Regions from separate parts of the Cobetia sp. MM1IDA2H-1 genome, predicted to be linked through region 4. Evidence: predicted binding sites of a transcription regulator. Region 4 holds the regulator's gene; each other region holds the start of a gene.
The links. The regulator sigma-54, encoded in region 4, starts transcription at its own class of promoters, with help from an activator protein. The targets are predictions, from matches to a motif close to TGGCACNNNNNTTGCTNT.
Positions count from the first base shown of each region.

Region 1: BOH68_RS02090 (NCS1 family nucleobase:cation symporter-1) is a predicted target of sigma-54. The motif match lies at 6,481-6,498, and genes of this name have one in related genera.
Region 2: BOH68_RS00340 (P-II family nitrogen regulator) is a predicted target of sigma-54. The motif match lies at 1,958-1,975, and genes of this name have one in related genera.
Region 3: BOH68_RS00285 (amino acid ABC transporter substrate-binding protein) is a predicted target of sigma-54. The motif match lies at 5,947-5,964, and genes of this name have one in related genera.

Region 1 is NZ_CM133225.1:458,114-465,611, reverse strand. Features, by position in the region: gene gbdR (choline metabolism transcriptional regulator GbdR) at 1-599, opposite strand, end outside; gene fghA (S-formylglutathione hydrolase) at 1,400-2,263, opposite strand; gene BOH68_RS02100 (S-(hydroxymethyl)glutathione dehydrogenase/class III alcohol dehydrogenase) at 2,397-3,506, opposite strand; gene BOH68_RS02095 (LysR family transcriptional regulator) at 3,746-4,639, shown strand; gene BOH68_RS02090 (NCS1 family nucleobase:cation symporter-1) at 4,765-6,291, opposite strand; gene BOH68_RS02085 (nitrilase-related carbon-nitrogen hydrolase) at 7,060-7,498, shown strand, end outside.
Region 2 is NZ_CM133225.1:73,721-81,218, forward strand. Features, by position in the region: gene glnK (P-II family nitrogen regulator) at 1-102, opposite strand, end outside; gene BOH68_RS00335 (ammonium transporter) at 253-1,500, opposite strand; gene BOH68_RS00340 (P-II family nitrogen regulator) at 1,533-1,871, opposite strand; gene BOH68_RS00345 (accessory factor UbiK family protein) at 2,308-2,682, shown strand; gene BOH68_RS00350 (CBU_0592 family membrane protein) at 2,768-3,046, opposite strand; gene BOH68_RS00355 (hypothetical protein) at 3,573-3,854, shown strand; gene BOH68_RS00360 (YifB family Mg chelatase-like AAA ATPase) at 4,207-5,745, shown strand; gene BOH68_RS00365 (Lnb N-terminal periplasmic domain-containing protein) at 5,774-6,805, opposite strand; gene BOH68_RS00370 (pyridoxal phosphate-dependent aminotransferase) at 6,816-7,498, opposite strand, start outside.
Region 3 is NZ_CM133225.1:56,985-64,482, forward strand. Features, by position in the region: gene BOH68_RS00255 (Fic family protein) at 1-1,013, shown strand, start outside; gene trhA (PAQR family membrane homeostasis protein TrhA) at 1,169-1,867, opposite strand; gene ribA (GTP cyclohydrolase II) at 2,002-2,637, opposite strand; gene hemE (uroporphyrinogen decarboxylase) at 2,977-4,074, shown strand; gene BOH68_RS00275 (VanZ family protein) at 4,131-4,502, shown strand; gene speE (polyamine aminopropyltransferase) at 4,774-5,637, shown strand; gene BOH68_RS00285 (amino acid ABC transporter substrate-binding protein) at 6,051-7,076, shown strand; gene BOH68_RS00290 (amino acid ABC transporter permease) at 7,306-7,498, shown strand, end outside.
Region 4 is NZ_CM133225.1:799,328-806,825, forward strand. Features, by position in the region: gene pmbA (metalloprotease PmbA) at 1-121, shown strand, start outside; gene mgtE (magnesium transporter) at 224-1,579, opposite strand; gene BOH68_RS03400 (HPr family phosphocarrier protein) at 1,744-2,013, opposite strand; gene rapZ (RNase adapter RapZ) at 2,000-2,914, opposite strand; gene BOH68_RS03410 (PTS sugar transporter subunit IIA) at 3,011-3,481, opposite strand; gene hpf (ribosome hibernation-promoting factor, HPF/YfiA family) at 3,491-3,799, opposite strand; gene BOH68_RS03420 (RNA polymerase factor sigma-54) at 4,399-5,847, opposite strand; gene lptB (LPS export ABC transporter ATP-binding protein) at 6,202-6,942, opposite strand; gene lptA (lipopolysaccharide transport periplasmic protein LptA) at 6,945-7,498, opposite strand, start outside.

The DNA of each region.
Region 1 (7,498 bases), 340 kb from region 4:
CCGCCCGAGGCGGTGGCACGCTGCTGGTCGATGGAGAATAGCCGCGTGGTCAGCGGTACGCGCGGGAAGGCCTCCTGCATGGCCGCCAGACACTCCCAGTGAATGCTGGTCTCGTGACCTTCCAGCAGCCCGGCCTGCGCCAGCGCCCAGCTGCCGGTACACACGGCGCCCAGCTGACGGCCAGCGCGCGCCTGGGCCTGCAGCCAGCTGACATGCGGGCGCTGCACCGCCCGCTGGATACCGACGCCGCCACAGACGATGGCCATGTCCAGCGCCGGGCAGGTCTCGGCCGACACATCCGGCGTGACCTGCAGACCATCGCTGGCACGCACGGGCATGCCTTCCAGGGTCACGGTGTACCAGCGATACAGCTCACGTCCAGCCAGCTGATTGGCCATGCGCAGCGGTTCCACCGCCGAGGCCAGCGAGATGAGCGTGAAGCTGTCGAGCAACAGGAAGCCGATGGTCTGCGGCTGGCGTGTCTCGCCGGCCTGAGGGCCCAGCGAGCGAGCCCCCGCCCGGCGGGAATCGGAGGAAAAGCCGGATGTCATGTGAGAGCGATCGTGCGGGCGATCAATGCGGCCACTGGTCAGTGCCATGGGGAACTCCTTCTTGCTATCTGCCTGAGTTGCAGACCGGAGCATGAATGCCCTCACCCGGATCAGTCGGCGATCAGGGGGTCCGCGATATTGTCGTTGTTGGCACTCAGCAGGGAATCGACCGGAAGGCTGGCGATTCCAGCAGTGATGACAGCCATCATCGTGATCTCTCGCTTGAGCGACTCGGGATGCGACCCGAAGGAGTCCGATAACGTCAGGGGTGTCGTGAATCACTGCTTGGACGTCGTGCGTTGTCCACCTCTCGACAGTAAACCATCGCCCTGATACCGCGCAGCGATTAAATCGCCGCTGCACGGCAAATCATCGTTGCTGTACGGCACAGAATAACGCCGTGATTGGCTGACATCGACGCGATATAACCGCGAGCCACGAAAACCGCCCTTCATAGCGAAAGGTTCTGAAAGGCGGTGTCGCTCATGACGGAAAAACGACAGCCCCGACATCCTGTGATGGATGCCGGGGCTGTCGTTTCTGTCTTTCACGCAGGTTCTCTGCTCGGGGAGCGATCCCCTGTGGCTGGCAATGTCACATCACAGCTCGAGGCTTCAGGCTCACCTCAAGAAAGAAGGTGTTTCGCATGCCTTTTCATCTCTACCGGCCACCACACTCACACCTCAAAGGAGGTGTTTCGCATGCCTTTTCATCTTCATTGGCTACCATCCTCACACCTCAAAGGAGGTGTTTCGCATGCCTTTTTATCTTCATTGGCTACCATCCTCACACCTCAAAGGAGGTGTTTCGCATGCCTTTTTATCTTCATTGGCTACCATCCTCACACCTCAAAGGAGGTGTTTCGCATGGTAGGTCAGATGCTCATCGATGAAGCTGGCCATGAAGAAGTAGCTGTGATCATAGCCGGGCTGGCGACGCAGGATCAGCGGGTGGTCCTGCTCGGCGCAGACCGCCTCCAGACGCTCCGGCTTGAGCTGCTCTTCCAGGAACTGGTCATTCTCGCCCTGCTCGACGAACAGCTCCTGACGCGCGGCACCGCTGTTGCCCGCCTGCTTGACCAGCTCGCAGGTATCCCACTGCGCCCACTGGGTGCGGTCATCGCCGAGATAGCCGCTGAAGGCCTTCTCGCCCCACGGGCAGGCCATCGGATTGGCGATCGGAGCGAAGGCGGAGACCGAGCGATAGCGGCCCGGATTCTTCAGCGCGCAGATCAGCGCACCATGGCCGCCCATGGAGTGGCCGGAGATGGACTCGCGTTCGCCATCCACCGGGAAGTGACGCTTGACGAGCGCCGGCAGCTCCTCGGTGACGTAGTCGTACATGCGGTAATGGCGCGCCCGCGGCTCGCGGGTGGCATTGACGTAGAAGCCGGCACCGCTGCCGAAGTCATAGCTGTCATCTTCGCCGGGCAGGTCCACGCCACGCGGGCTGGTGTCCGGGCAGATCAGGGCGATGCCCAGCTCGGCTGCCTTGCGCTGCGCGCCGGCCTTCTGCATGAAGTTCTCGTCGGTGCAGGTCAGCCCCGACAGCCACCACAGCATCGGCACCGGGCCCTGTTCGGCCTGCGGCGGCAGATAGATGGCGAACACCATGTCGCAATCCAGACTGCCGCTGCGGTGACGGTAACGCTTGAGCCAGCCACCATGCACCTTGTTGGCGCTGACCAGCTCGAGTTGTTCGGTCGCGGTCATCATGCTCTCCCTTGTGATATCGCCTCATGAAGACGGCGTCGGCAAGCCGACGCCGTTTCACGCTCCGAGCCCGCCCAGGCATCACGCTTGCCTGCCCGGCCCGGAGGCGTTTCAGCCAAAGATCGCTCGCGGATCAGAAGCTCAGCACGGTACGGATCGACTTGCCTTCATGCAGCAGGTCGAAGGCCTCGTTGATCTTCTCGAAGGGCATCTGGTGGGTGACGAAGTCGTCGAGGTTGATCGCGCCATCCATGTAGCGCTCGACGTAGCCCGGAAGCTCGGTACGGCCCTTGACGCCACCGAAGGCGGAGCCTTTCCAGACACGCCCGGTCACCAGCTGGAAGGGGCGGGTGGCGATCTCTTCACCGGCACCGGCGACGCCGATGATGATGGATTCGCCCCAGCCCTTGTGCGCGCACTCGAGCGCGGCACGCATGACCTTGACGTTGCCGATGCACTCGAAGGAGTAGTCGACGCCGCCGTCGGTCATGTCGACGATGGCTTCCTGGACCGGCACGGACAGCTTGCTCGGGTTGACGAAGTCGGTGGCGCCGAACTTGCGGGCCAGATCGAACTTGTCCTCATTGATGTCGATGGCGATGATGCGCGACGCCTTGGCCATCACCGCGCCCTGGATGGCGGCCAGACCGATGGCGCCGAGACCGAAGATGGCCACGGTGGCACCCGGCTCGACCTTGGCGGTATTCATCACCGCGCCGATACCGGTGGTGACGCCACAGCCCAGCAGGCAGATCTTGTCCAGCGGCGCTTCCTTGGACACCTTGGCCAGCGAGACTTCCGGCACCACGGTGTACTCGGAGAAGGTAGATGTGCCCATGTAGTGGTGCAGCATCTTGCCGTCCAGCGAGAAGCGCGAGGTGCCATCCGGCATCAGGCCACGGCCCTGGGTGGCACGCACGGCGCTGCACAGGTTGGTCTTGCCGGAGAGGCAGAACTTGCACTTGCCGCATTCGGCGGTATAGAGCGGGATAACGTGGTCGCCCGGCACCAGACCGGTGACACCCTCGCCCACTTCCTCGACGATACCCGCGCCTTCATGGCCCAGCACGGACGGGAACAGGCCTTCGGGGTCTGCGCCGGACAGGGTGTAGGCATCGGTGTGGCAGACGGCGGTATTGACGATGCGTACCAGCACCTCGCCGGCCTTCGGTCCTTCGACATCGATCTCGACCAGCTCCAGCGGCTTGCCGGCTTCCAGCGCAATCGCAGCACGTGATTTCATTAATATCTCCTCGGAGCAACAATGGCGGTAGACTGATCCGTGGCATTCTCCCGGCGAGCCTGCCGGTGCCCCCTTGCTCACAAGGGGCTCACGCAGGGGGACAGGCAAGGAGCAATGCATTGCCGCAACGCGTGCGGTGCCATCAGTATGCAACACAGTCTACGCAGTGACCTTGGCGGGATTAAGCCGTCAGCACTCAGATGATTATTGTCACTCAACAACAATGATGAGGAGCGGGCATGCAGCGTTGGGACCGCATCGAAGCCTTTGTGGAAGTCGTCAGAATCGGCTCGTTTTCCGGTGCCGCCCGTCATCTCGGGGTCTCCAGCTCACATGTCAGTCGCCTGATCAGCCAGCTGGAAGCCCAGCTTGATACCCAGTTGCTCTATCGCACGACCCGTCAGACGCGTCTCACCGATGCCGGACAGGTGTATTACGAGCACTGCCATCACCTCTTCGATGGCTTCCGCGCCGCCGAACAGGCCATCGGCGACTTCCATGCCCGTCCCAGCGGCGTGCTCAAGCTGACCAGCGCCACCACCTTCGGTGAGCGCTACGTCGCGCCACTGGTCAACGACTTCCAGCTGATGCACCCGCAGCTGGAGGTGCAGATGCACTTCACCAATCGTCCGGTGGAATTGATCGACGAGGGCTTCGATGTCGCCATTCGCATGGGCGTGCTCAAGGACTCCTCGCTGATCGCGCGGCGACTGGTGGACCGCCAGGAGTATGTCGTCGCCTCGCACGACTACTTTCAGCGTGCGCCGCGTCCGCACACCCTGGCGGAGCTCTCCAGCCACCGCTGTCTGGCGGGCTCCAAGCGTGAATGGCTGTTCGAGGTCGAGGGCCAGCGCCGCGAAGTGCGCATCTCCGGCAGCTGGCAGGCCAATTCCGGGCCGGCACTGCTGGACGCCACGCTCAAGGGCCTCGGGCTTGCCCAGATTCCCGACTATTACGTCGCGCCTCACCTAGCCAGTGGCAAGCTGATCTCGGTGCTGGATGAGTATCAGGTGCGCGATACCGGGGTGTGGATCGTCTATCCCCGCCACCGCCATCTCTCGCCCAAGGTGCGCCAGTTCGTCGACTTCATGGTCGAGCGCTTCGAGGACGGCATCCCCGGCCTGGTGGGCTGACACCCAGGGCGCGAAGGCCTCAACCGGCCGTCACTTCCCCTTGTCACGACGACAGACGGGCTGCCGATGGGCAGCCCGTCTGTCGTTGCACGTGACGTTGCGTTGCGAGCTATCCACCAGCGGCGTCAGGCACGCTGCGCGCCGCCACCCGGTATCGCCTCCGGCAGATGCACCGGCGGTGCCTTGACCAGCAGCTTGCTGGCCACGAAGTAGACCAGCGCCCCCAGCAGCGAGCCGGTGAACCAGCCGTAGTCGTAGAACCAGGAAAGCCCGGGCTGCGAGAAGCTGATCACCGTCAGCCCCACCGGCACGAAGAAGGCGATGAAGCCCGCTGGATTGAAGGCCGGGTAGGTGCTGCCATCCAGATAGAGCGCCGGCAGATCGAAGGACTGGCGACGGATCACGAAGTAGTCGACGATCATGATTCCCGCGATCGGCCCCAGCAGACTCGAATAGCCCAACAGCCAGTTGGAATAGAGGCTCTCGAGGCTCACGTCGGAGACGATCCAGCCCATCTTCTTGATCAGCTCGAAGCCCATCAGCAGCACCCCGACCAGCCCGGTGAGCAGCACGCCGCGCGTCTGGTTGATGAATTTCGGCGCGATGTTCTGGAAATCATTGGTCGGCGAGACGATGTTGGCGGCGGTGTTGGTGGAGAGCGTCGCGATGATGATCAGCACCATGGCGATGGCGACCCAGCCGGGGCTGTCGATGCGACCGATCAGGTTGACCGGGTCGGAGATGGTCTCCCCCACCAGCGAGCTGGAAGCGGCCGTCAGCACCACGCCGAGCGCCGCGAAGAAGAACATCGTCAGCGGCAGGCCGATGATCTGACCGACGATCTGGTCCTTCTGGCTCTTCGCGTAACGGCTGAAGTCCGGGATGTTCAGCGACAGCGTCGCCCAGAAGCCGACCATCGCGGTCAGGCCCGCCATGAAGTAGCTGGCCACGCCATCGCCTTCGGGACGATTCGGTGGCTGGGCCAGCAGTTCGCTGATCGAGGTATGCGGCAGCGCCCACACCATCAGGCCGACCCCCACCGCCAGCAGCAAGGGCGCGGAGAGCGTCTCCAGCCACTTGATGGATTCCGCGCCGCGAATCACCACGAACAGGTTGAGCGCCCAGAAGATGAAGAAGCCGATGACCTCGCCCACCCCGCCCAGCGCCTTCCAGTCCGCCGAGAGGCTCGAGAGCAGCAGGTGAATCGCCAGGCCGCCGAACATCGTCTGGATACCGAACCAGCCACAGGCGACCACCGCCCGAATCATGCACGGCACGTTGGAGCCGATGATCCCGAACGATGAACGCAGCACTACCGGAAAGGGAATCCCGAAACGCGTGCCGGGGAAGGCGTTCAGCGTCAGCGGAATCAGTACCACCAGATTGGCGACCAGAATCGTGATCAGCGCCTCGCCGACACTCAATCCGAAGTAGGCAGTGAGCACGCCGCCCAGGGTATAGGTGGGTACGCAGATCGACATGCCGACCCACAGCGCGGCGATGTTCCAGCGCGACCAGGTGCGCTCAGCGCTCCTGGTCGGCGCGATATCCTCGTTGTAGCGCGGGCTGCGGGCGACGTCCTGCGCCACCACCAGCTCGATCATTTCCTCATTGCTGCGCACCATGTGCGAGCGAGTCTGTGTCGGGGCCATGAGTCCTCACCTGTTCAGCTGTTGTTATTGTTGAGGGTGATGCACGTCGCTTGTCCTGGCTTTGCGCTCTGTGGCGCGTCTTGCCGTCTTTGAAGATCCGTCCCTTCCTTCACCCTCCTGATTCACTTTTCACCCTGTTTCAGCCAAGGGATGCTCGAATTACCCATCCACATGAAGCGGTACCTTTCATGGGCAAATCGCATGCCGATGGCGGCATTATTGCCGTCAAATCAAACCTGTCCCGCAAGACAACTTGAGAGGCAATGGCGCGGGTTTTACCGTCTGATGTCCGTCAGGTGGCGACACGCCGTGTTCGCGCCAATTGTCAGTATGGTCAGGTTCCAAGCTGGTGCAAGGCGGTCTTGCACAGGGCCCATACAGACGATCACAAGCCACTGATGTGCATTGAGTTTTCCTTTGAAAATCGCGTGAACCACGCTGATTCTCCTGGCACCACAATGGTGAATTCATGCGAAATCTTGACCGAAAATCCTTTTATAACAACAAGATAAATCTACAAGACTTTATTTGACACTTCGTCTTGCCGAACGCGGGAACACTGTCTAATGTTCATTAAGCTGACTGGTGAGACAGGATCTGCATCGGACCTTCCCTGACCCACGATACCTGCCGCGGGCATGCAGACTTTCCGGACAGGCGGAGTGATTTTCCAGGACCCATTTCGCGCCATCCCGGCTCACCCGCTCTGCCCACCAGCACTCATTGAAGACAACAACAACCGGCACCAAGCCGCCCGATGAGGATGACATGTCGAACGACTCCCGCATCTCCTACCGCGAGGATGCCGGCAAGCTGCGCTGCGCCGTCATCCAGATGGGACTCAACGTCTCCACCGACCTCGAGCCCGCACAGATCCGCGATGCCATGAACGAGGCCCACCTGCCGCTGATCGACCAGGCCGGTGAGGCAGGCGTCAAGATCCTGTGCTTCCAGGAAGTCTTCAATCAGCCCTATTTCTGCCCGAGCCAGGATGCCAAGTGGTATGCCGCCGCCGAGCGCGTGCCGGACGGCCCCACCGTCACCCTGATGCAGCAGTACGCGAAGAAGCATCAGATGGTGATCATCGTGCCCCTCTACGAGGAAGTGCAGCCGGGGGTGTACTACAACACCGCCGCCGTCATCGATGCCGACGGCAGCTATCTGGGCAAGTATCACAAGACCCACATCCCGCAGGTGGCGGGCTTCT
Region 2 (7,498 bases), 730 kb from region 4:
CTTGACCTCGGTCACGGTGATACCCTGGACGCCAATCTCGGACAGGGATTCGCGTACGTCGTCGAGCTTGAATGGCTTGATGATGGCAGTGACCAGTTTCATCGTCTCTCTCCTTGGGTGATGGTGCGGGTGGCGTTGCTGCTCGCCACGCCAGCCCCTATTGCTCAAGCATACACCGCTTATCCGGTCAGGAAAAAAGACTCCCGCCAGGTGGCGGGAGTCTTTGGGTGTCGCGTGAGTCTCGATCCTTGATTACTTGCGGCTGGAGGTGAATTCCGGATACGCCTCCATGCCACATTCCGCCAGATCGACGCCTTCGTACTCTTCCTCTTCGCTGACGCGCAGTCCCATGATGGTCTTGATGACCAGCCAGACCACGAAGCTTGCGATGAATACCCAGGCGAAGATGGACACGGCGCCCAGCAGCTGTGCGGAGAAGGTGGCATCGTCATTGGTCAGCGGCACTGCCATCAGGCCCCAGAGACCGACTACACCGTGGACGGAGATGGCACCGACCGGGTCATCGAGCTTGAGCTTGTCGAGGCCGACGATGGAGAACACCACCAGCAGGCCACCGACGGCGCCGATCAGGGTGGCAGCACCGACACTCGGTGCCAGCGGACCAGCGGTGATGGCGACCAGGCCAGCCAGGGCGCCGTTGAGGGCCATGGTCAGGTCAGCCTTGCGGAACCACAGGCGGGCGAGGATCAGGGCAGCGATGACACCCCCGCAGGCAGCGGCGTTGGTGTTGACGAAGACCTGAGCGACCGCGTTGGCTTCATCGATGTTGGACAGCACCAGCTCGGAGCCGCCGTTGAAGCCCAGCCATCCCAGCCACAGGATGAAGGTGCCCAGGGTCGCCAGCGGCAGATTGGAGCCCGGGATGGCGTTGATCTCACCGTTCTTGCCGTACTTGCCCTTGCGAGCCCCCAGCAGCAGCACGCCAGCCAGTGCGGCGGAAGCGCCTGCCATGTGCACGATGCCGGAGCCGGCGAAGTCACTGAAGCCCGCTTCGCTCAGGAAGCCGCCACCCCAGGTCCAGTAGCCCTGGACCGGGTAGATGACGCCCGTCATGACCACGGCGAAGGCCAGGAAGGCCCACAGCTTCATGCGCTCGGCGACTGCACCGGAGACGATGGACATGGCGGTCGCCACGAACACCACCTGGAAGAAGAAGTCGGAACGCGCGCTGTAGTAGATGTCGCCACCGGAAGCGAGCGCTTCCTCAGCGGTATTCTCGGCGCCGATCAAGAAGCCCAGGCTCGGCAGGAAGCCGCCTTCGGCGCTTGAGTACATGATGTGGTAACCGACCACCATGTACATGGTGCAGGCGATGGCGAACAGCGCCACGTTCTTGGTCAGGATCTCGGTAGTGTTCTTGGCGCGTACCAGGCCAGCTTCCAGCATGGCAAAGCCGGCAGCCATCCACAGCACCAGGGCGCCACAGACCAGGAAATAGAAGGTATCAAGTGCGTACTTGACCTCGATGATCTCGTTCATGCGGGATTCTCCTTTATTATTGTGCGCGGGGCTCAGACAGCATCGGCGCCGCGTTCACCGGTACGGATACGGATCACGTCATCCAGCGGGGTGACGAACAGCTTGCCGTCGCCGATCTTGCCGCTGTTGGCTGCCTGGGTGATGGCGTCCAGCACCGTTTCCACACTGCTGTCATCAACAGCCACTTCAATCTTGACCTTGGGAAGGAAGTCGACGACATACTCGGCGCCGCGATACAGCTCGGTGTGGCCCTTCTGTCGCCCGAAGCCCTTCACTTCCGTGACCGTGATGCCTTGCACGCCGTTGTCGGCCAGCGCTTCACGCACGTCGTCCAGCTTGAAGGGTTTGATGATGGCGGTGATCAGTTTCATGTGCTGCCCCCGTTTGCTACCGCAATGATCTGTCATGTTGAGTGCGGCCAATCAGACACTGCTGGTGGCCTGTTCCTGACAAGTGCATCGCACGAGGTATGCCATGAGGTTAAAAAATCTTTAAATTCATCTAGTTGTGCTGAGGGAAAAAGCAGCTCCGCAGCAAGGCCAAAAATGACGGCAAGAAGAACGCCATGGCGATGCACCGCTTTGGTGCCTGAATTGCGGCTTTCGAGGTAGGAGATAGCGCTAATATGGTGCACAAGGTCCGTGCCTGCCGTCAGTGGCGAGAGATTCGGGGTCGAGACATGCGTCAGGCCAGCGGGTTGCGTATCCTTGCAACATGACATGATGTCCCCCACGTTTCGGGGAGATCCTTTTCTCTGACCGACAGCCCCATGATGGGCCCGTCGGCTTGCAATGGCTGAGGTGGAGCATGTTCAAGAACGACGTCATCGGGCGTATGGCCCAGCAGATCGGTGAGCGCCTCCAGGACGCCTCGCACGGCCCGGAAGAGCTGCAGAAGTCCGTACAGGGTGTGATGCGCAGCGCCTTTGATCGCATGGAACTGGTGTCGCGCGAGGACTTCGACATCATGATGGATGTGCTGACGCGGACTCGCGGGCGTGTGGAGTCGCTGGAGAAGCAGGTCATCGCACTTGAGGCGCTGCTGGAGAAGCAGGGACTGGTGGCGGGTGCTGCGTCGACCACCGAGCCTGCCGTGGCGGTGGACGATGAGGGAGAGGCTGCGCTGGCAAAGCGGGAAGCCGCCAGCCACGCCGAGGAGATCGAGCGTCAACGCGACGCCTGAATGACATGCTGCCAAAAAAACCGCCACACCCGTCGAGGTGTGGCGGTTTTTTTGTGTCCGTCGCATGAGGCGGGTGCCGGGCAGGTCAGACCGTCTGTGGACGAGACCCCATCAACCAGCGAACCAGGCCCACCAGAGATGCCACGATCCAGAACACCTCGATCACGAAGCTGGCGAGATTGAAGTTGATGCACAGGCTGATCAACAAGAGGATCGCCCCGCTCAGATTCATGAGGTTGTAGGCCAGGCTGCGTGCATCGAGCCTGCCAATCTGCAGCAGAAAGAAGGCACCGACCACCAGAGAGGTGCCGAGCATGCCGATGATGTCCGCCATGGGTGCCAGCGAGGCAAGCATGTCTTGCATGGGGTGTTACTCCTGAAACAAGCCGAAGTCGTCCTGAATGGCTGGCCCTTTCCATGGGTTGGACGATTCTCTGCCACCCTTGGGTGGCCTCCTTGAGACAGCTTGGCGGTTGTATCAGCAGGGCCGAGACAACCGATCAAATATACCAGCAGTCCCCCTCTTGAGGCACTCCTGTAGCGCCTGGAGTACCGCCTTGCATGTTCCATCAGCACTCTTCTGGTGCAGGCCCGAGGGCTTGTGATCAGCCAAGTGTTCCATGTCGCCAACTTCGTGAAATATCTGCTAGAACGCGCGTTATTTCATGGAAAAAGCCGGTTGATGGACTATTTTCAACGTTCAGTCCGCATGAATGTCTCGAGCTGAACAGACACGGCAGCCAGTCCGGCGCATCGAAGGAGGCTGGCATTGGGTGGGGCCTGCGCGACTCTCGGGAAAGGCACTCCCTTCCCCCGCGCCTCTTCTCTTGAGCCCAGCCTCCTGAGTCATGCTAGGGCGTTTCTCCGTTCACTTCTTCATGAACATCTCCGTGAACTACTTCGTGAAGCTCTTCATGAAGCTCTTCATGAAATTCATGCCGCGATGTCGACGGGAAACGCTGCCGTTTGTTCATCGTGCGGGTGCCTTGCCCGTTCTGGGTGACGATATTGCCTCTCTGCCGCCTGTTTCGCCGGTCTGGCCGGGTGCTGGAGGAGGGCTGATGTCGCCCTCAAGTGTTGATTCAGAGTGTAATGCGTCACGCTTCGATGAGGTGGTGCGGCTCGGTGTCCATATCGATAGGGTTTGGCGTTGCCAGATGATGGATATTTGAGCGCTGGGAAATGTCCTGTCGAGGGGGTTATGTAATGTTATACACAGTCGGTATTTTCCTTACGTATCCAGTAATTCTAGGGGTTGGTGGCGTAATGAAAATTATGAAACGGGTGGCTGGAATTGCTGATAATACCGTTGCGGTGCAGTGAGGACATGCCGTGTCCGGCAGCGCGAGTGACATTTGAGGAGTGCCGTATCGCCAAGCGTTGAGTCGTATGCACGCTGGCAGGTATGAGATTTGCCATGCTGGAGGAGATGGCACCGGTATCGTGCCCTCGCGCTCATGGCAGGCGGGTGCCTGCTCCGATTGCGCCGTGCAGCAGAGAGGCGGCATCACGCAGGGAAGACTCATGTCATTGGCAATGTTGCGCACGCGCGCATCTCTTGGTCTTGAAGCTCCGGAGGTGCAGGTAGAGGTACACCTCTCCAACGGGCTGCCGGGGCTCTCCATCGTTGGCTTGCCGGAAGCGGCGGTGAAGGAAAGTCGTGAGCGAGTGCGCAGCGCATTGCTCAATGCAGGCTTCGAGTTTCCAGCGCGCCGAATCACCCTCAATCTGGCCCCGGCTGACCTGCCCAAGGAGGGGGGGCGCTTTGATCTGCCGATCGCACTGGGCATCCTGGTGGCATCCGGTCAGGTGCCGGAAGAGGCCGTGGCGCAGATCGAGTGTCTGGGCGAGTTGGCACTCGATGGCAGCATTCGCTCCGTCACTGGCGTACTGCCTGCTGCGCTCTGCTGTCGCAAGGCCGGGCGCACCCTGGTGGTGCCGCGTGGCAATGCCGATGAGGCCGCGCTGGCGGAACAGCTGGATGTGCTGTCCGTGGGCCATCTGCTGGAGTTGGTGGCGCACCTTCTCGGGCGAGAGAGGATCACGCCGCATGTCTGTTCCGTCACTCCTCAGGCGCGACTCCCGGAGCCGGACCTGAGCGAGGTGCGTGGCCAGCATCAGGCGCGGCGTGCGCTGGAGATTGCCGCTGCGGGAGGCCACAACCTGCTGTTCGCGGGGCCGCCGGGTACGGGCAAGACGATGCTGGCCAGTCGCCTCTCCGGCATTCTGCCGCCGCTGGGGGAGGCCGAGGCCCTGGAAGTCGCGGCGGTACGCTCGGTCTGCGGGATGCCGATCATGGAGCGCTGGGGCCAGCGGCCCTTCCGGGCGCCGCATCATACCGCCAGTGGTGTCGCGCTGGTCGGGGGTGGCTCCAGACCGCGTCCGGGAGAGGTGTCGCTGGCCCATCATGGCGTGCTGTTTCTGGACGAGCTGGCGGAATTTGATCGTGGTGTGCTGGAAGTGATGCGTGAGCCGCTGGAGAGCGGCCGCATCCTCATCTCGCGTGCCAGCCACCAGCGGCGCTTTCCGGCACGTTTCCAGCTGGTGGCGGCGATGAACCCCTGCCCGTGCGGCTATCTTGGTGACAGCCGTCGCAACTGCAGTTGCACGCCGGCCCAGATCCAGCGCTATCAGGCGCGCCTATCTGGCCCGCTGCTGGACCGTATCGATCTGCAGGTCGAGGTACCGGGACTGCCTGCTGAGGAGCTGACGTCCGCGACCCCCGGTGAGGCCTCGGACGCAGTGCGCGAACGGGTGCTGGCAGCCCGCGCTCGTCAATTGGCCCGCGGCGGGCTCAATGCCCATCTCGACACCCATGCCCTGGAAGCCGCCTGCCAGCTGGAGGACGGCGAGCGTCAGTGGCTGGCCGGCGTGCTGTCGCGTCTCAATCTCTCGGCGCGTGCCTATCACCGGGTCTTGCGTGTCGCGCTGACGTTGAGCGATCTCATTGCGCAGGATGGCGTGCAGCGGCCCCAGCTGATGGAAGCCATCGGCTATCGTCAGCTGGATCGAATGATGGGGAGAGACCCGGCCCGCCCGGGAGCGGAACAGCGCAGCGCCTGAGCACTGCCTGTCGGGCCGCGTCGCCCGTTCAGAAGGACGGGCTGTCCGCGCCGGGGATGCCCTCACGGATCAGGCGCGAGAAGTCGCCGTCCGGGTGCTCGTCGGCGGCGATGGCGGCAGGGTTGATCAGACTTCTGGCCTTGAGCTCGGCGAAGGGCGCGGCGTCACTGAGCGCATCCTGGTCCGCGACATATTCCGGCAGATAGCCGGAGAGCAGCAGTCGATAGTCCAGCGGCAGGCCGTCGGTGAGGCGCGTCATCATCGCGTAGACGAGGGTGGTGCAGTTGCTGGTGGCGGTGTTGTAGAAGCGTGGCTGAGTGCGCAATGTCTCGGCTTCGTCGACGTAGGCCAGCAGCAATTCGCGGATCAGTTCGCGCGGCATCTGCACCCGATAGAGATGCACCTGCTCCCCGCGCACGTTGCTGCGCACGCGGATGATGTCGCGCTCGTCAGCGGCGATCACCGCCAGTTCGTACTCCTTGAACATCCCGCCCAGTGTCGAGAAGGCCTCGTCACGCTCCTTGCGGATTTCCACCGAGAAGGCCAGATGGCGTCCATCGGCGAAACCGAAGCTGACCAGCGTATGAGCGATCTGCGGCCCCATCCAGTGACTGGTCAACAGATCCACCGAGGTCAGTTGATCCAGAGGATAGTCCCGACTCTCCCAGCGCGGCGTGTAATCCTCAGGCGTGCGCCACTCGAAGTTGCGCACCTGTTCGAGGTGCAGGATGTCATCTTGGCTGACGCTCCCCTCGACCAGATGTTCGACCTCCGGTGCCCAGTCGCGGTCCGCCCGCGGGGTGATGCTGTTCCACCAGCCGAGGCTGGCGACCAACAGCATCAGGTAGCTGCCCGCCAGTCGCCAGCGAATCGCATGGAGTTGCGGCGACCACAGCGCAATGACACAGATGAGGCTCAGCGCACCCGCGAGGACGGCCAGTGTCGTGCGAAGCCCCTCCGGTCCCGGCAGGCGGAACCACAGGGCAGGCATCAGCCACAGGCTCGCCCCCAGCAAGGCAAGGCTGGTGACGCTGCGGAGCACGATGCTGGTCAGACTCATCGGCCGGCACTCATGCGCGATTCTCTTCGACGATGGCCTGCTCAAGACGCGCCAGTCGACCCGGCACCAGGCTGTCCTCCAGGGTCGAGATGCGCAGGATATGGCCGAGCGCCGGGTGAGGGGAGCGGGTGATCAGCACGCCCTGCGCCATCAGTTGCTGTTGAACCTGAGCGGCCCGCTCGGCGCTCTTGAGGCGCACGCAGAGGAAGTTGGTGGCACTGGGGAGGACGTCAGCCCCCAGCGAGCGCAGGTGCCCGGCAAGCTGATCACGACACTGGATGACCGCGGCGACGTGAGTCGCGGCTTCTTCGGGATGCTCCAGCAGCAGCTCGCCGGCTGCCAGTGCCGGCGCGCTGACGGCATAGTGGATCCGAACCTTGGTCAGAAGGGCGAGATCCTCACGCTCGGCGATCATGAAGCCGAGACGCAGGCCCGCCAGTCCATAAGCCTTGGAGAAGGTGCGCAGCCGGAAGGTACGAGCCATCGGGGCATTGTCGGCCTGCGCCGCATCGGGGCGGAAGTCGTGATAGGCCTCGTCCAGCAGCAGGCTGCAGTCCGCTGGGAGCGCATCACGCAGTGCTCGGACATCCTCATCCGAGTGCAGGTGCCCGCTGGGGTTGTCCGGGTTGGCGAGATAGACGACACGGGCCGCATGCTGACTTGCCGCCGCGGCGAGTGCGGCGAGATCCGGTG
Region 3 (7,498 bases), 740 kb from region 4:
TTGATGTCTTCGTGGATGTCATGCTCGAAGTGGTGCGGACGGCCTTCCAGCCGCTGGCGCGTGAGCAGGTACTGGAATGGCATCGCCGGCTGGGCCCCTTCCTGCCGCGCAGCAGTGGTCAGCGTCTCGGTGAATGGCGTGATGGGCCCCATGAAGCGGTCAGCGGACGTTATGGCCTCAAGCGATTGCGCTACCGAGCGCCTGGCATGACCGGTGATGAACTTGCGGATGAGCTGGAGCGTTTCTGGCAGCGTCTGGAAGAGGAGGAGCCGGAGGCTGGCAATCCCGGAGTGATCAACGCCCTCAGGCTGCATGCCCACTGGCAGGCGCTCTCACCACTGGCGCTGGGCAACGGGTTGATCGGACGCTTGCTGCTGACTCGCTGGTTGACGCGCGTCGATACGCTGGCGGCATTGCAGCAGCAGGGAGAGTGGACGGGGCGGGTGGCGAAACACTGGGAAGCAGAGGCGTTGGAGCAGCTCTGCTGGCGTCGCCAGACATTGTTCACGGTGGTGGCGGAGCGTCAGGAGGAGCTGCGTGAGCTCGAACAGCATTGTCTTGGTACGCCGGGCACCTCGCCGAGTGGGCAAGCGCTTCCACCTGAGCTCAACCGTGCCTTGAATGGCGATGCGGCCGATGAGGTGCTGCCGGGCGACATGAATGCCTGGGTCGCGTGGTGGCTGAGACAGCTGCGCGATGGCGGACGACGGACGGCATCCCACTACCTGAGAGTGCAGCGTGCCGAGCGCCTGTGGATGGAACATGCCAGAACGCCACTGAATTCCCGTCAGCGCGAACTGGTGCTGACCCTGCTGGAGCGTGATGACGACGAGGGTATCGGGCGTGCGGAGTATCGCGCGCTTGTCGAGACCTCAGACCCGACGGCAGCGCGAGATCTCGCCGATCTGACCGCCAAGCAGGTGCTGGAAAGCTATGGTGTCGGGCGCGGCACGCGCTATCGGCTGCCGGTCTTCGCGCCGCAGGAAGACAGCGCCGTGAGAAACGAGCCCTGAAAAGCGCGTCTTGAAGGCGCGCCTTGAAAGCGAAAATATCGCGAAAAAAAGCGGGAAGGGTCATGACGACCCTTCCCGCTTTTTTTTCATCTGGCTTGCCAGTGCTCTCAAGTCAGTGCTCTCAAGCCAGTGTGCTCAAGAGAGCCTGCCTTGTGTCAAACCTCATACGGCAGCACACCTGTGTAGATCGCGAAGAAGTGGCAGGTGCTGCCGCCGAGCACGAACAGATGCCAGATGGCGTGGTGATAGCGCAGGCGTGTCATCAGGAAGAAGATGACGCCCAGGGTATAGGTGATGCCTCCGGCCACCAGCAGGATGAGCCCCGTCTCGGAGAGCTGCTCGACCAGCAGGGGTGACGCGAACACGATCAGCCAGCCCATCAATAGATAGACGGTGACGCGTAGCGCACTGAAACGCGCTGGCCAGCGCAGCTTGAGAAAGATGCCGCCCAGCGCGAGGGACCAGATGATGGCAAACAGTGTCCAGCCTGTCGGACCCCGCAGATTGACCAGCAGAAAGGGGGTATAGGTGCCAGCGATGAGCAGATAGATGGCGCAGTGGTCCATCAACTGGAAAGCGGACTTGAGGCGTGGGTGGCGGATGCCATGATAGAGCGTCGAGGCAGCGTAGAGCGCGACCAGGGTGGTGCCATAGAGGCTGATGCTGATGATCTTCCAGGGATCGGCCTCTGCCGCCAGACAGGCCATCACGATCAGCACCACGGTGCCGATGAGTCCCATGACAGCGCCGAGACCGTGGCTGGCACTATGTAGCCATTCTTCAAACCGGGTATAGAGAGCGGGACGTGACGATGTCTCGGATGACGATGTCGGTGAGGGTGAGGGCTTGCGCATGGTGATGTCTCCGGCGCGGATTCCTCTCAAGCCTACTCTCTATAGGATGACGCCGTCATGTCACGCTCTTTCGCCGCCTTCATGGGCTCTCGATGGGCGGGAGCACATCAGTGCCCCCTCCCGCATCTCGATCTCTACTCGCTGCGCTCGATATCCACGTCGCTGGCGTGGGTGAAGTCATCGAGTGCCATCATGTGGCCAAGCTTGCCGGCCTTGGTCGAGAGGTATTGCTCGTTGTGCGGGTTCAGACCGGTGGTGATCGGCTGACGCTCGCTGATGGTGACGCCATCGCGGGTGAGCGCATCGACCTTGCGCGGGTTGTTGGTCATCAGCTTGAGGGTGCTGACCCCGAGATGCTCCAGCATCGGGACGCAGATATCGTAGCGGCGCATATCAGCGCCGAAGCCCAGGCGCTCATTGGCTTCGACGGTATCGGCACCGCCATCCTGCAGCTCATAGGCGCGAATCTTGTTGAGCAGGCCGATGCCGCGCCCTTCCTGACGCAGGTAGAGCAGCACGCCACGCCCTTCGGCGGCAATGCGCTTGAGCGCTTCCTGCAGCTGATAGCCGCAGTCACAGCGCATGGAGAAGAGGGCGTCGCCGGTCAGGCACTCGGAATGCACACGGCCCAGCACCGGGGCACCGTCATCGATGTCGCCCAGGGTCAGAGCGATGTGGTCCTTGCCGGTGGTTTCGTCCTCGAAACCGTGCATGGTGAAGGTCGCCCAGGGGGTTGGCAGCCGCGAGGCGGCGATGAATCGAATGGTCACTGTTCACCTCGAACGCCCGAACAATCGCCGGGCTGAAAAAGCACGGGCATGCGGGGACTCGGCAATGTCTCGATGAGTGATTCACGTCATTGGCGGCCAGCATGCAATCATCAGGCGAGTTTACCAGTCTGAAGCGTGCGACTCATCGCCTGCGATGGAAAAGCGTTGTTGCCGACACCACCACAATCCGTGGAAGCACTTCAGGAGGAGAGGCCGGGCGGGTGTCTGGGCGGAAAGCGAGGGGAAAGCCAATGCATTTGTTGCATCGTCGCGATGGGCGGGATTTTGCTCAGGCTCTGATAGAATGCCGGGACATTCCCGAGCTGATGTGTGATTCTGATGACCCTGAAGAATGATCGCTTCCTGCGCGCGCTGGCCCGTCAGCCGGTTGACCGTACCCCTGTCTGGATGATGCGCCAGGCGGGCCGTTATCTGCCGGAATACCGTGAAATCCGCGGTCAGGCCGGTGGCTTCATGGACCTGTGCATGGACACCGCGCGTGCCTGCGAGGTGACGCTGCAGCCGCTGGAGCGTTTCCCGCTCGATGCCGCGATTCTGTTCTCCGATATCCTGACCATCCCGGATGCCATGGGCCTCGGGCTTTACTTCGAGACAGGTGAAGGTCCGAAATTCCGCAAGACGGTGCGCACCGCCGCGGAAATCGAGGCGCTGAGCGTTCCGAACGTCGAGCGTGATCTCGATTACGTCATGCGTGCCGTCTCGACCATCCGCCGCGAGCTGAACGGTCGCGTACCGCTGATCGGTTTCTCCGGCAGTCCCTGGACACTGGCGACCTATATGGTCGAGGGCGGTTCCAGCAAGGACTTCCGCCATGTGAAAGGCCTGATGTATTCCAGCCCCGAAGCCATGCATCAGTTGCTCGACACCCTCGCTCAGGCCGTCACCGATTACCTGAACGCCCAGATCGCGGCGGGTGCCCAGGCAGTGCAGATCTTCGATACCTGGGGCGGCACCCTGTCCACACCGGCCTATCTCGAGTTCTCGCTGCGTTACATGGAGCAGATTGTCGCTGGCCTCAAGCCTGACAGCGAAGGCAATCGCGTGCCGGTGATCCTGTTCACCAAGAATGGCGGCCAGTGGCTCGAGCACATCGCCGCCAGCGGTTGTGACGGTGTCGGCCTGGACTGGACCACCGAGATGTCGGATGCGCGCGCGCGCGTCGGCCATCGCGTGGCCTTGCAGGGCAATCTGGACCCGAATGCGCTGTTCGGCACTCCCGCCGCGATTCGTGCCGAAGTCGGCCGCATTCTCGATAGCTACGGTCAGGGGCCTGGCCACATCTTCAACCTGGGGCATGGCATCAGCCAGTTCACTGACCCGGGCAACGTCAATGCTCTGATGGACGCTCTGCATGAGCTGAGCCCCGCCTATCATCAGGATGACACCGCCAACGCCACGCCGCTGGCGCGCGATTGAACCATGTCACTGATGGCTGACAGCCCCGCCGTGTCTTTCATGGCGGGGTATCACGCATGACGCCGCTGGAGCAACGCCTCGCGCCGAGGCGAGGCTGGGCGTGCGTGGCACTGTTCTGCCTGCTGCTGATCCTGTTCGGCACGCTCTCGCCGGGTGAGCCTCACCCGGAGCAGACCTTCCCCTGGGACAAGCTGCAGCATTTCTCCGCCTTCGCCTTGCTGGCACTGACCACGCGGCTGGCCGGGTTGAGCAGTCTTGTCATCCTGCCCGCCTTGCTGCTGCTGGGCGTTGGCATCGAGGGGCTGCAGCTGGTGATTCCCTATCGCGGGGCAGAAGTGCTGGATGCGCTGGCGGATTTCCTCGGCATTCTTGCCGGGCTTGGCTGCCACCTGGGCGGACGTCTGATGGTGCGCCTGAGCCGCCTGTGACGGGCCGTGTGCCAGGCCTCTACCCGCCAGAAGAGGCCTGGCGGGTGAGTCGTTGGTCATCGCGCGTCAACCCCAGTGCCTCGAGATCGTGCACAAGCTCTTTCCACTCCGCGTGTCTTTGGCTATGGTGCTGCGCCTGAGTCCTGTTGATTGATCAGGACTGCATCGCCCGATGACGCGTGCGTCGATGATTCAGGCCTTGAGGGTCTGATGTCCCGTCCTCTTATTCATACCTTGATATCCGACTCCGATATCCCTTGTGAGGGTTCTCATGACCGAACATCTCGATGGCTCCTGGTTCACCGAAATCTTCGACCGCCACGGCAGCGCCTTCTCGCTCAAGGTCAGCCACAAGCTGCATGACGAGCAGACGCCTTATCAGCACCTTGAGGTCTATGCCACCGAGACCTACGGCAATCTGATGGTGCTGGACGGCTGCGTGATGCTGACCGACCGCGACAACTTCCTCTACCACGAGATGATGTCGCATCCGGCGCTGTTCACCCACGCGGCCCCCAAGCGTGTCGTCATCATCGGGGGGGGCGACTGTGGCACCCTGCGTGAGGTGCTCAAGCACCCGGGCGTGGAGAAGGTCACCCAGATCGACATCGATCCGGCGGTCACGCGGGCTTCCGAGCAGTTCTTCCCGGCACTGGTCGAGTCCAATGATGACCCGCGTGCCGAGCTGCTGTTCGAGGATGGCGTCAAGTGGGTCGACAACTGCCCGGACGAGAGCATCGACGTGCTGATCGTCGATTCCACGGATCCGGTCGGTCCGGCGGAAGGTCTGTTCAAGACCGACTTCCTCAAGCGCTGCCACCGTATCCTCAAGCAGGGGGGGGTGATGGTGCAGCAGAGCGAGTCGCCGCTGTATCACACCGACTCCATCATCAAGGACCTGCGCAACGACATGGGCGAAGCGGGCTTCGACAGCGTCGCGACCCTGCCGTTCCCGCAGCCGGTATACCCGTCCGGCTGGTGGAGCTGCACCCTGGCGGGCAAGGGATGTGACGTGAAGTCCTTCCGTGAGGAAGACGCGGCTGCGGCCAGCTTCGCGCGCGATTTCTATACCGTGGAAGGCCATCGTGCCGCCCTGGTACTGCCTCCCTTCATGCAGCGTCTGCTGGAAGACTGAGTCATCCAGAAGCGCATCGGGGCGTGAAGGATGCGTTTCAGTGCGCGGTAGCGTTGAGTCAGGGTGGCTGCGACATTGGTCGCAACTCCCCAGACCGGAGCGCAGGAAAGTTCAAGAACGGCCGTTTCGTCATGAAACGGCCGTTTTTATTTTGCACCGATATGAAGCGAACGAGGCGTCAGACGCCACTATCTGCACGCTTGTCTCGCCATATGATCGACGGTCGGCATCGGGAGGTTTGGCCGTTTTCACTGCCGTTCGGCTGTTTTTTCAGCGTTGAACGCAGCGGATCACACGATAGGCGGAAATTGGAACGGAGCTTGCTATTGTCGAGGGGTGCCATGCACAGCATTGCACCATCACCGTCTCGGGGTGTTTCCGAGCGGATTCCAGACATACGCGAGGGATTCAAGATGCATAACAACAAGAAGCCACTGCTGATCGCTAGCGCCGCCCTCCTGGCTGCCTCGGTAGCCAGTGGTGCCAGTGCCGCGACTCTGGATAGCGTCAAGGAAAAGGGCTTTGTCCAGTGTGGTGTCAGCACCGGTCTGCCGGGCTTCTCGGCGCCGGATGACGCCGGCAACTGGCAGGGCCTGGATGTCGATGTCTGCCGTGGTGTCGCGGCGGCTGTGCTGGGTGATGCCAGCAAGGTGCGCTACGTCCCGCTGACGGCCAAGGAACGCTTCACCGCGCTGCAGTCCGGTGAAATCGATGTCCTGTCGCGCAACACCACCTGGACCGCCACGCGTGACACGTCTCTGGGCCTCAACTTCGCCGGCGTGAACTATTACGACGGCCAGGGCTTCATGGTCAGCAAGGACCTGGGGGTCTCCAGTGCCAAGGAGCTGGATGGCGCGGCGGTCTGTATCCAGTCCGGCACCACCACCGAGCTGAACCTGGCGGATTACTTCCGCCTCAACGAGATGTCCTTCGAGCCGGTCGTCTTCGACACCTCCGACCAAACCGTCAAGGGCTTCGAAGCGGGCCGCTGTGACGTCCTGACCTCCGACCAGTCCCAGCTCTACGCCCTGCGCATCAAGCTCTCCGATCCGGCGTCCGCCATGGTACTGCCGGAAGTCATCTCCAAGGAGCCGCTGGGCCCCGTCGTCCGTCAGGGCGATGACCAGTGGTTCAACATCGTCAAATGGACCCTGTTCGCTCAGATCAACGCCGAAGAGATGGGGCTGACCTCCGACAACATCGAAGCCAAGAAGTCGGATACCAATCCCAATGTCGCGCGTCTGGTCGGTGCCGATGGCAACTACGGCGAAGCCATGGGGCTGCCGGCTGACTGGGCCTATCAGGTCATCAAGCAGGTGGGCAACTACGGGCAGATGTTCGAGCGCAATGTCGGCACCGGCTCCGCTCTGGGGATCGAGCGTGGTCTGAACGCGCTGTGGACCGACGGCGGCGTCCAGTACGCACCGCCCGTTCGCTGATGCCTCGGCTCGCCTGGAGGTCCAGCGCGAGCCGGGTGAACCGTGACGCAGGCTGAGCAAGGACGCTGGCCAGGGAGAAGTGGCCATACGGTCATTTCCCCTGGCCAGCGTCGTGAGGGGCTTGGTCTGTTCCCCGTGATCCTTTCCTCGAGTGCCGAGAGATAACTGATCTGCCGTTCGATAGGGCGGCAGGCGGAAGTCGCATAGCTTTCCGGCGGAGATTGCCTGTATGACACAACCTGCTTCTCGCCCGCCGGCCACGGTCAAGCCGCCATTCTGGCGTGACCCGGCCAAGCGAGCACTGATCTTCCAACTTCTGATGCTGGCAGGCGTGTTCGGCGTGTTGGCGATCATCGTCAGCAATACCCTGACCAACCTCGAAAGCCGTGGCATCACCACCGGCTTTGCCTTCCTGGACAACA
Region 4 (7,498 bases):
TCTGCTGGCGGTCGGTGATGATGTCGATACCCGGGGCAGCATCCACTCTGGCAGCTGGCTGATCGGTGGCATGACCGTCGCGGGCATGTCGGAAGGTGAGGAAGACGCGCTGGAAGATTGAGCTAGAGATCATCCTTCGTGAAAAGACAGACGGCCGCTCCTGGGGGAGCGGCCGTCTTCGTTTCTGCAGGCTGCCGGATGATGCGTGACTCTCCTGGCGTGATTACAGGTAGAGCCAGGTCGCCAGGCCCAGGAAGGCCATGAAGCCGATCACGTCGGTCACGGTGGTCAGGATCACGCTGCCGGAGAGGGCCGGGTCGATATTGAGCTTCTTGAGCAGTATCGGCAGCAATGTCCCGGTCACGGCCGCGATCAACAGATTGATCATGATGGCGGCACCGATGATGGCCCCCAGCTGGACATCACCGAACCAGACGATGGCGATCCCGGCGACCACCACCGCCCACAGCAGGCCATTGAGCCCCGCGACGATGATTTCGCGCTTGAGAAGCCAGCGCACGTTGCCACTCTTGACGTGTCCCAGTGCGATGCCGCGAATCAGTACCGTCAGTGCCTGTGAGCCGGCAATGCCGCCCATGCTGGCGACGATGGGCATCAGTACCGCCAGCGCGGTGATCTTCTGGATGGTGCCCTCGAACATCCCGATCACGGCGGACGCCATGAAGGCGGTCAGCAGGTTGATGCCAAGCCAGATGGCGCGACGCCAGGAGGTGCGCATCACCGGGGAGAAGGTATCTTCATCCTCGTCCATCCCCGCCATCGACATGACCTGGTGCTCGGCATCGCCGCGGATGACGTCGACCACGTCATCGATGGTGATGCGCCCGAGCAGATTGCCATCACCGCCGACGACAGGCGCCGAGATCAGGTCATGCTTCTCGAACAGCGAGGCGACCTCGCTCTCCGGCATCAATGCCGGAATCACCACGCTGTCGGTATCCATCACCTCGCGCACCGTGACACCGGGGTCAGAGACCAGCAGGCGGTTGATGGGCAGGGCGCCGATGAATTCATCGCGGCGCGAGACGACCAGCAGGGTGTCGGTGGAATCGGGAAGTCGCTCGTGACGGCGGATGTAACGCAACACGACATCCAAGGTGATGTCCGGACGGATGGTGATGGTGTCCGTGTTCATCAAGCCGCCGGCAGTGTCCTCGGGGTAGGACAGCACCGTCTCGACCCGCTGGCGTTCCTGCGCCTCCATGGAGTCGAGGACTTCGAGAATCACGGCATTCGGAAGCCGCTGGAGGATGTCGGCGACATCATCCGGTTCCAGATTCTCGGTGGCGGCCAGGACGTCCTCGGCATCCATGTCCTTGAGGAAGTCGCTCTGGATATCCTCGCCAAGGTATTGGAGCACATCGCCCTGAAGTTCGGCGTCGACCAGCTCCCAGAGCAGGTTGCGCTCCTTGGGGGGGGAGGATTCCAGCAAGTGGGCCACGTCCACCGGTGCCAGGCCGCGATTCAGCATGCGCCTTGCCTGATCCAGCTCGCCACTTTCCAGTGCCTGTGACAGGCGATCAAGTCTTGGCTTGAGTTTGCGTGACGTCTTGCTCATCTGTCGGCTTCCCCTGTCGACATGAAGGACAGCGTTGATTCTACCATTGGCGCAGGGGGGCGCGTCGACAAAAGAAAACACTGTTTCTTATCGGTAGGGCAATCATCGCGGAAAAAGTGGCAGAAAGCCGGCGGGCGGGGGATGTCAGACGGCGTGCGGCGGCGTCATTCTTCCTCTTCGAAGCGCGCCTCGAACAGGGACTCGATCGCAGACAGGGCCTCATCTGCCTGTTCGCCCTCGACATCGATGATCAGCGCCGTGCCACACGGGGCTGCCAGCATCAGCAGCGCCATGACGTTGGCCGCGTTGGCGCGTCGCTCACCGTGACTGACCATGACCGTGGCCTCGAAGGGCGCACAGCAGTTGACCAGCTTGGTGGCAGCGCGAGCATGCAGCCCGCGCTTGTTGGTCAGAACCAGTTCACGACTGGGCATCGTGTGACTCCTGACGGGTATCGCTGATCGCCAGGGCCGTATGGATCCCCAGTTCCCGGTGGCGTAGACGCACCTCAGGAAGCTGCTTGGCGAAATGTTCGGCCAGCTGCTCGCAGAGATAGACGCTGCGATGCTGGCCGCCGGTACAGCCCACCGAAACGGTCAGGTAACTGCGATTGCTGGCCTGATAGGCGGGCAGCCAGCGTTCCAGCCAGCCGGCGATGTCATCCTGCATCGCCTTGACGTCCGGGTAGCGCTGCAGGAATTCCGCCACGCTGTCATCACGACCGGTATCGCTGCGCAGATTGATGTCCCAGTAGGGGTTGGGCAGGCAGCGGGCATCGAACACCATGTCGGCATCGGTCGGCACGCCATGCTTGAAGCCGAAGGACTCGAAGGTGAGTGTCAGATGACGAGAGCTGTGCTGCGCGACCTGTTCGGTGATGCGCGAGCGCAGGTCATGCACGCTGAGGTTGGTCGAGTCGATGACCAGGTCCGCCTTCTGACGAATCGGGGCCAGTGTCTGCTGCTCGATCTCGATGGCCTCGGCCAGCGTGCGGTCATTGTCGCGGGTCAGCGGATGACGGCGGCGGGTCGCGGAATAGCGTTCGAGCAGGACACGGGAGTCCGTGGTCAGGTAGACGACCTGCACATCCATGCCGCTCTGACGAACGCTGTCGAGCAGTTCAGGGAAGCGACTCAGGGCATCGGGGAGGTTGCGCGCGTCAATGGAGACCGCGATGCGCCGGCGGGTGGGGCTGTCCTTTTCCAGCTGCTCGACCAATGGTGCCAGCAGCATGCCGGGCAGATTGTCGATGGCATAGTAGCCAATGTCTTCCAGCGCCTGGAGGGCAATCGATTTGCCGGAACCGGAGCGACCACTGATGATCACGATCTTCATGGAGTGCTCTCCCAGGGCGAGGTCAGCATGAGGTGAAAGCGGAGGGTGCCTGAGGCCAGTCAGCGACAAGCCCGGAGCGAGTCCGGGCTTGCAGGTTCAGCGCGCCGGCAATTCGGCGATGGCCGAGGTCAGGGCTTCGAACAATGCTCGCTGACTGTCTGCCTGGCGCAATGCTGCCCGGTTGGTGGGCGAGTTGAGCAGTTCCGCCACCTGGCCGAGCAGAGTGAGATGGGTGTCATCTGCCTCCTCGGGGACCAGCAGCACGAACAGCAGATCGATGGGTTCGCCATCGATGGCGTCAAAGTCGATGGGGTCACCGAGCTTCATGAACGCCGCGATGGGGGTCTTGCAGTGTGGACTGCGTGCATGTGGCACGGCCACGCCGTGGCCGATGCCCGTCGAACCCAGTCTCTCGCGCCCGATCAGGCGCGAGAAGACTTCCTGGCTGTCCAGGCTGGGAATGTTCTGAGCAATGAAGGTGCTGAAGAATTCCAGCACCCGCTTCTTGCTCCCCCCGGGGACGCCGTAGAGCGTGCGCTCGGGGGGAAGGATCTGATCAAGTGTCATGGCAGAAGGTCAACGGGTCCCGGTGCCCTGAGAGCGAGCCTGGGACTTTTCCTTGTGTTTGACCAGCTGGCGGTCCAGCTTGTCGGCGAGCGCGTCGATGGCAGCGTACATGTTGGGGTCTTCTGCCAGGGCATGGAGGTCGGCGCCAGCGGCGTGCAGGGTGCAGGCAGCCTGTTGGCGTTCCTTCTCGATCGACAGTGTCACCTGAACATTGGTGATGTTGTCGTAATGCCGTTCGAGGCGAGCGAGCTTCTCGTTGACATAATCGCGGAGAGGATCGGTGAGTTCCACATGATGCCCGGTGATATTCACTTGCATGGACACGCTCCTTTATCCAGCGGGTTGCCTTTGAATTGTAACCCTTTTTGACTGCGAGCAAACCCTGATTGAACGCGCGGCCACTTTCTGACTCCGGCCATGGTCTCGTGGCGATCATCTGCTGGCGAGAGCGGCGGTGCCGGTGTACCGAGCGTCTACCCCGACAATGCCCAAGCTTTGAACAAAGATCAACGCTGCGCTGCATCGTGGGGCAAGGCTTGTCTTCAACCCAGCGAGGGATATCAGCAGGTTCTTCATGAGCATCGCCTCGCATCACGGACGGAATGGGGCTCGAGAAACCGGCCGTTTGTGGCCAATGTCAGCATTTACGTCGACGTTCGTGTGGCAGGAGTCGGTGGCGACCCCTGGCTATCTGTCCGTGGGATGTGAGGGAAAAAGAAAGCACTCTGGAGAAAAGTGGCTGGAAAAATAGGCAATTGGGGGCGTGAAGTCACTCACGCAGTCGCAAGGACAGGCATTGCCAACCGGTATTCAGACGACCGATTGGCAGATGATGTCAGGATGGCAGGTGCAAGGGGGCGAGCTTCAGCGCTCCGACGTGTGGAGCCCGCTGGCTTGCGGGTATCCGTTGTCGAGACTCACGCCAAGCGCTTGCGCTCGCTGGAGGAGGGGATGCCCATGGCCTCGCGATACTTGGCGACCGTCCGGCGCGCTACCTCGATGCCATCACTGGCCAGCAGATCCACCAGGCGTGAGTCGGACAATGGCTTGCGCGCCGGTTCTTCCGAGATCAGCTTGCGAATGCGCGCACGGATCGCGGTGCTGGAGTGCGCGTCACCGTTGCCGCTGCCACCCACCTGACTCGAGAAGAAGAACTTGAGTTCGAACACGCCTCTCGGGGTGTGGATATATTTCTGGGTGGTCACCCGCGAGATGGTGGATTCGTGCATCTCGACCACTTCCGCGATGTTGGCGAGGATCAGCGGCTTCATGCCTTCTTCCCCCTGCTCGAGGAAGTCGATCTGGCGCGCCATGATCTCGCGGCCCACCTTGAGCAGGGTGTCATTGCGTGAGGACAGGCTCTTCATCAGCCAGCGGGCTTCCTGAAGATTGTCCTTGAGGAAGGTGTTGTCCGCGGACTTGTCGGCCCGCTTGATGAGGGCGGCATATTCCGGCTGGATACGCAGCTTGGGCAGCGCTTCCGGGTTGAGCTCGACCTGCCAGCCGTGACGCGTATGACGGACCAGCAGGTCCGGGATGACGTAATCACTGGCAGGCTCGCCCCAGGCGGACGCCGGGCGCGGGTCGAGCGCCCGTACCAGACGAATGACGTGATCCAGCTCATCATCATCCAGGCTCAGGCGACGCTTGAGCAGCTTGCGATCGTCATTGCCCAGTGCCTCGAGGAATTGCCGCACCAGACGGCGGGCCTGGGCCAGCAGCGGCAGATCGTCCGGCAGCAGGGCCAGCTGAAGCAGCAGGCATTCGCGCAGGTCTCGAGCGAACACACCGGTGGGATCGAACTGCTGAAGGCGCAGCAGGACCTGCTCGAGTTCCGACGCCTTGAGGCCGGGCAGTCCCTGACCTCGCAGGCCATCGACCAGTTCGTCCAGGCTCATGCTCAGGTAGCCGGCCCCATCCACCGCATCGATCAGACTCTCCGCCATCTGGCGTTCACGCGCATCGAGGTCCGTCATCGCCAGCTGCCAGCGCAGATGGTCCTGCAGGCTTTCGACACTGGTGTTGCGATCGAAGTCCGGCCCGTCCTCGCTCGAGCTTCCGCTGCCGGAACTGGTCAGGCTGCCTGCGTGGTCCTGGTAGAGGTCCGACCAGTCACTGTCGAGAGGGTATTCTTCAGGAATCTCGCTGTTGGTCTCGGAGGTGGAGATCTCGCTCTTGTCCTGTGTCTCCGCGACATCCAGCGACTCGTATTCCTCGTCAAGCTCCAGCATGGGGTTTGACTCGAGCGCCTGCTGTATCTCCTGACGCAGGTCCAGCGTCGACAACTGCAGCAGCTGGATCGCTTGCTGAAGTTGCGGGGTCATGGTCAGGGAAGTGCCGAGTCGAAGCTGCAAGGTGGGTTTCATGGGGTCTGTCATTCACGGCAAAGGAACGTGCATCTACGCTATACCGTGGGTCGGGGCACTGACAAGGGGCAGTCGAGAATATTCAAGCAACTTGCATGCCATGTTGCCACCAAGGTGGTATGGACGTCATGCATTCGAGTGAGGTGTGGCAGAGCAGGAGGGTTCACGGGGAGATCACGCAAGCGCATGTCGAGGCGCTTGCGTGAGGGGGCGGGGAACGAGGCCCCGACAATGAAGCAGGAAGTGGCGGGTGCTGGTGGGTGCTGGTGAGAGCAGAAGAGGTCGGACGGCTCTCGTCAGGCTGACGGCTCTCACCAGGCTGACGGCTCTCACCAGGCTGACGGCACTCTCGGGCTAGAGCTTGAACTCATGACCCAGGTAGACATCACGCACCTGCTGGTTGGCGAGGATGGTGTCGGCGTCGCCATGCGCGATGATCTGGCCATCGCCCACGATGTAGGCGGTATCGCAGATGTCGAGTGTCTCGCGCACGTTGTGATCGGTGATCAGCACCCCGATGCCGCGGTCACGCAGCTGGCGCACGATGCTCTTGATCTCGCCCACCGAGATGGGGTCCACGCCGGCAAACGGCTCATCGAGCAGCACGAAGTCCGGCTCGGTGGCCAGTGCGCGAGCGATCTCCACGCGGCGGCGCTCCCCGCCGGAAAGGCTCATGCCGGCACTGTCACGAATATGCGTGATGCTGAACTCGTTGAGCAGCTCCTCCAGGCGTGCCTTGCGTCCGTTGCGATCCAGGTCCTTGCGCGTCTCGAGGATCGCCATGATGTTGTCGGATACCGAGAGCTTGCGGAAGATCGAGGCTTCCTGGGGCAGATAGCCGATGCCGGCGCGAGCCCGCTGATGCATGGCGGCGCCGGACAGGTCGTGGTCATCGATGGTCACGCTACCGGCATCCGAGCGCACGAGGCCGACGATCATGTAGAACGAGGTCGTCTTGCCGGCCCCGTTGGGGCCCAGCAGGCCTACGATGTCACCCTGGCGGATTTCCAGCGAGATGTCCTTGACGACCTTGCGACCCTTGTAGGCCTTGGCCAGATGACGAGCGCTGAGGGTACGTGGGCTGGCAGCAGTCATGCTCATTGGTCCTTGCTGGCATTGGCGCCACGTGGCGTCAGGGTCATGTGGACGCGTGACCCCTCGGAGGATGAGGCATCGGTGCCATTGCTGGCATTGACCTGGCGCTTGTCCAGGAAGTATTCCACGTAGCCGCCTTCGAAGGTGTCGTCGCCTTTCTCCAGACGGGCATCGCCGACCAGTTCCACCCGGCGCTCCAGCGCGTGGTAGCGAATGGTATTCGCCCAGCCCTTGACCAGTCGCTCGTCGGTATCGGGTTTCTGCTCCATGTAGGCGCGCTGGCCGGTGGCCTTGACTAGGGAGATCTCGCCGCTGTCGGCGCGACTGATGTCAACGCGCGCGGCATCCAGCTTCATGCTGCCCTGGCGCATTTCCACGCGACCGGTATAGGTGGCCGTGCCGGCCTTGTCATCCAGTGACAGTGAGTCGGCGGCAATGTTGATCGGCTGGTTGGCATCGCTGTCCAGCGCCAGTGCGGTCGGGGAAAGCGTCGTCATGCCAAGTGCCAGGCCAAGGGCCATGACACCGGGTCTGAGTGTCTGGCGCCAGACCGTCA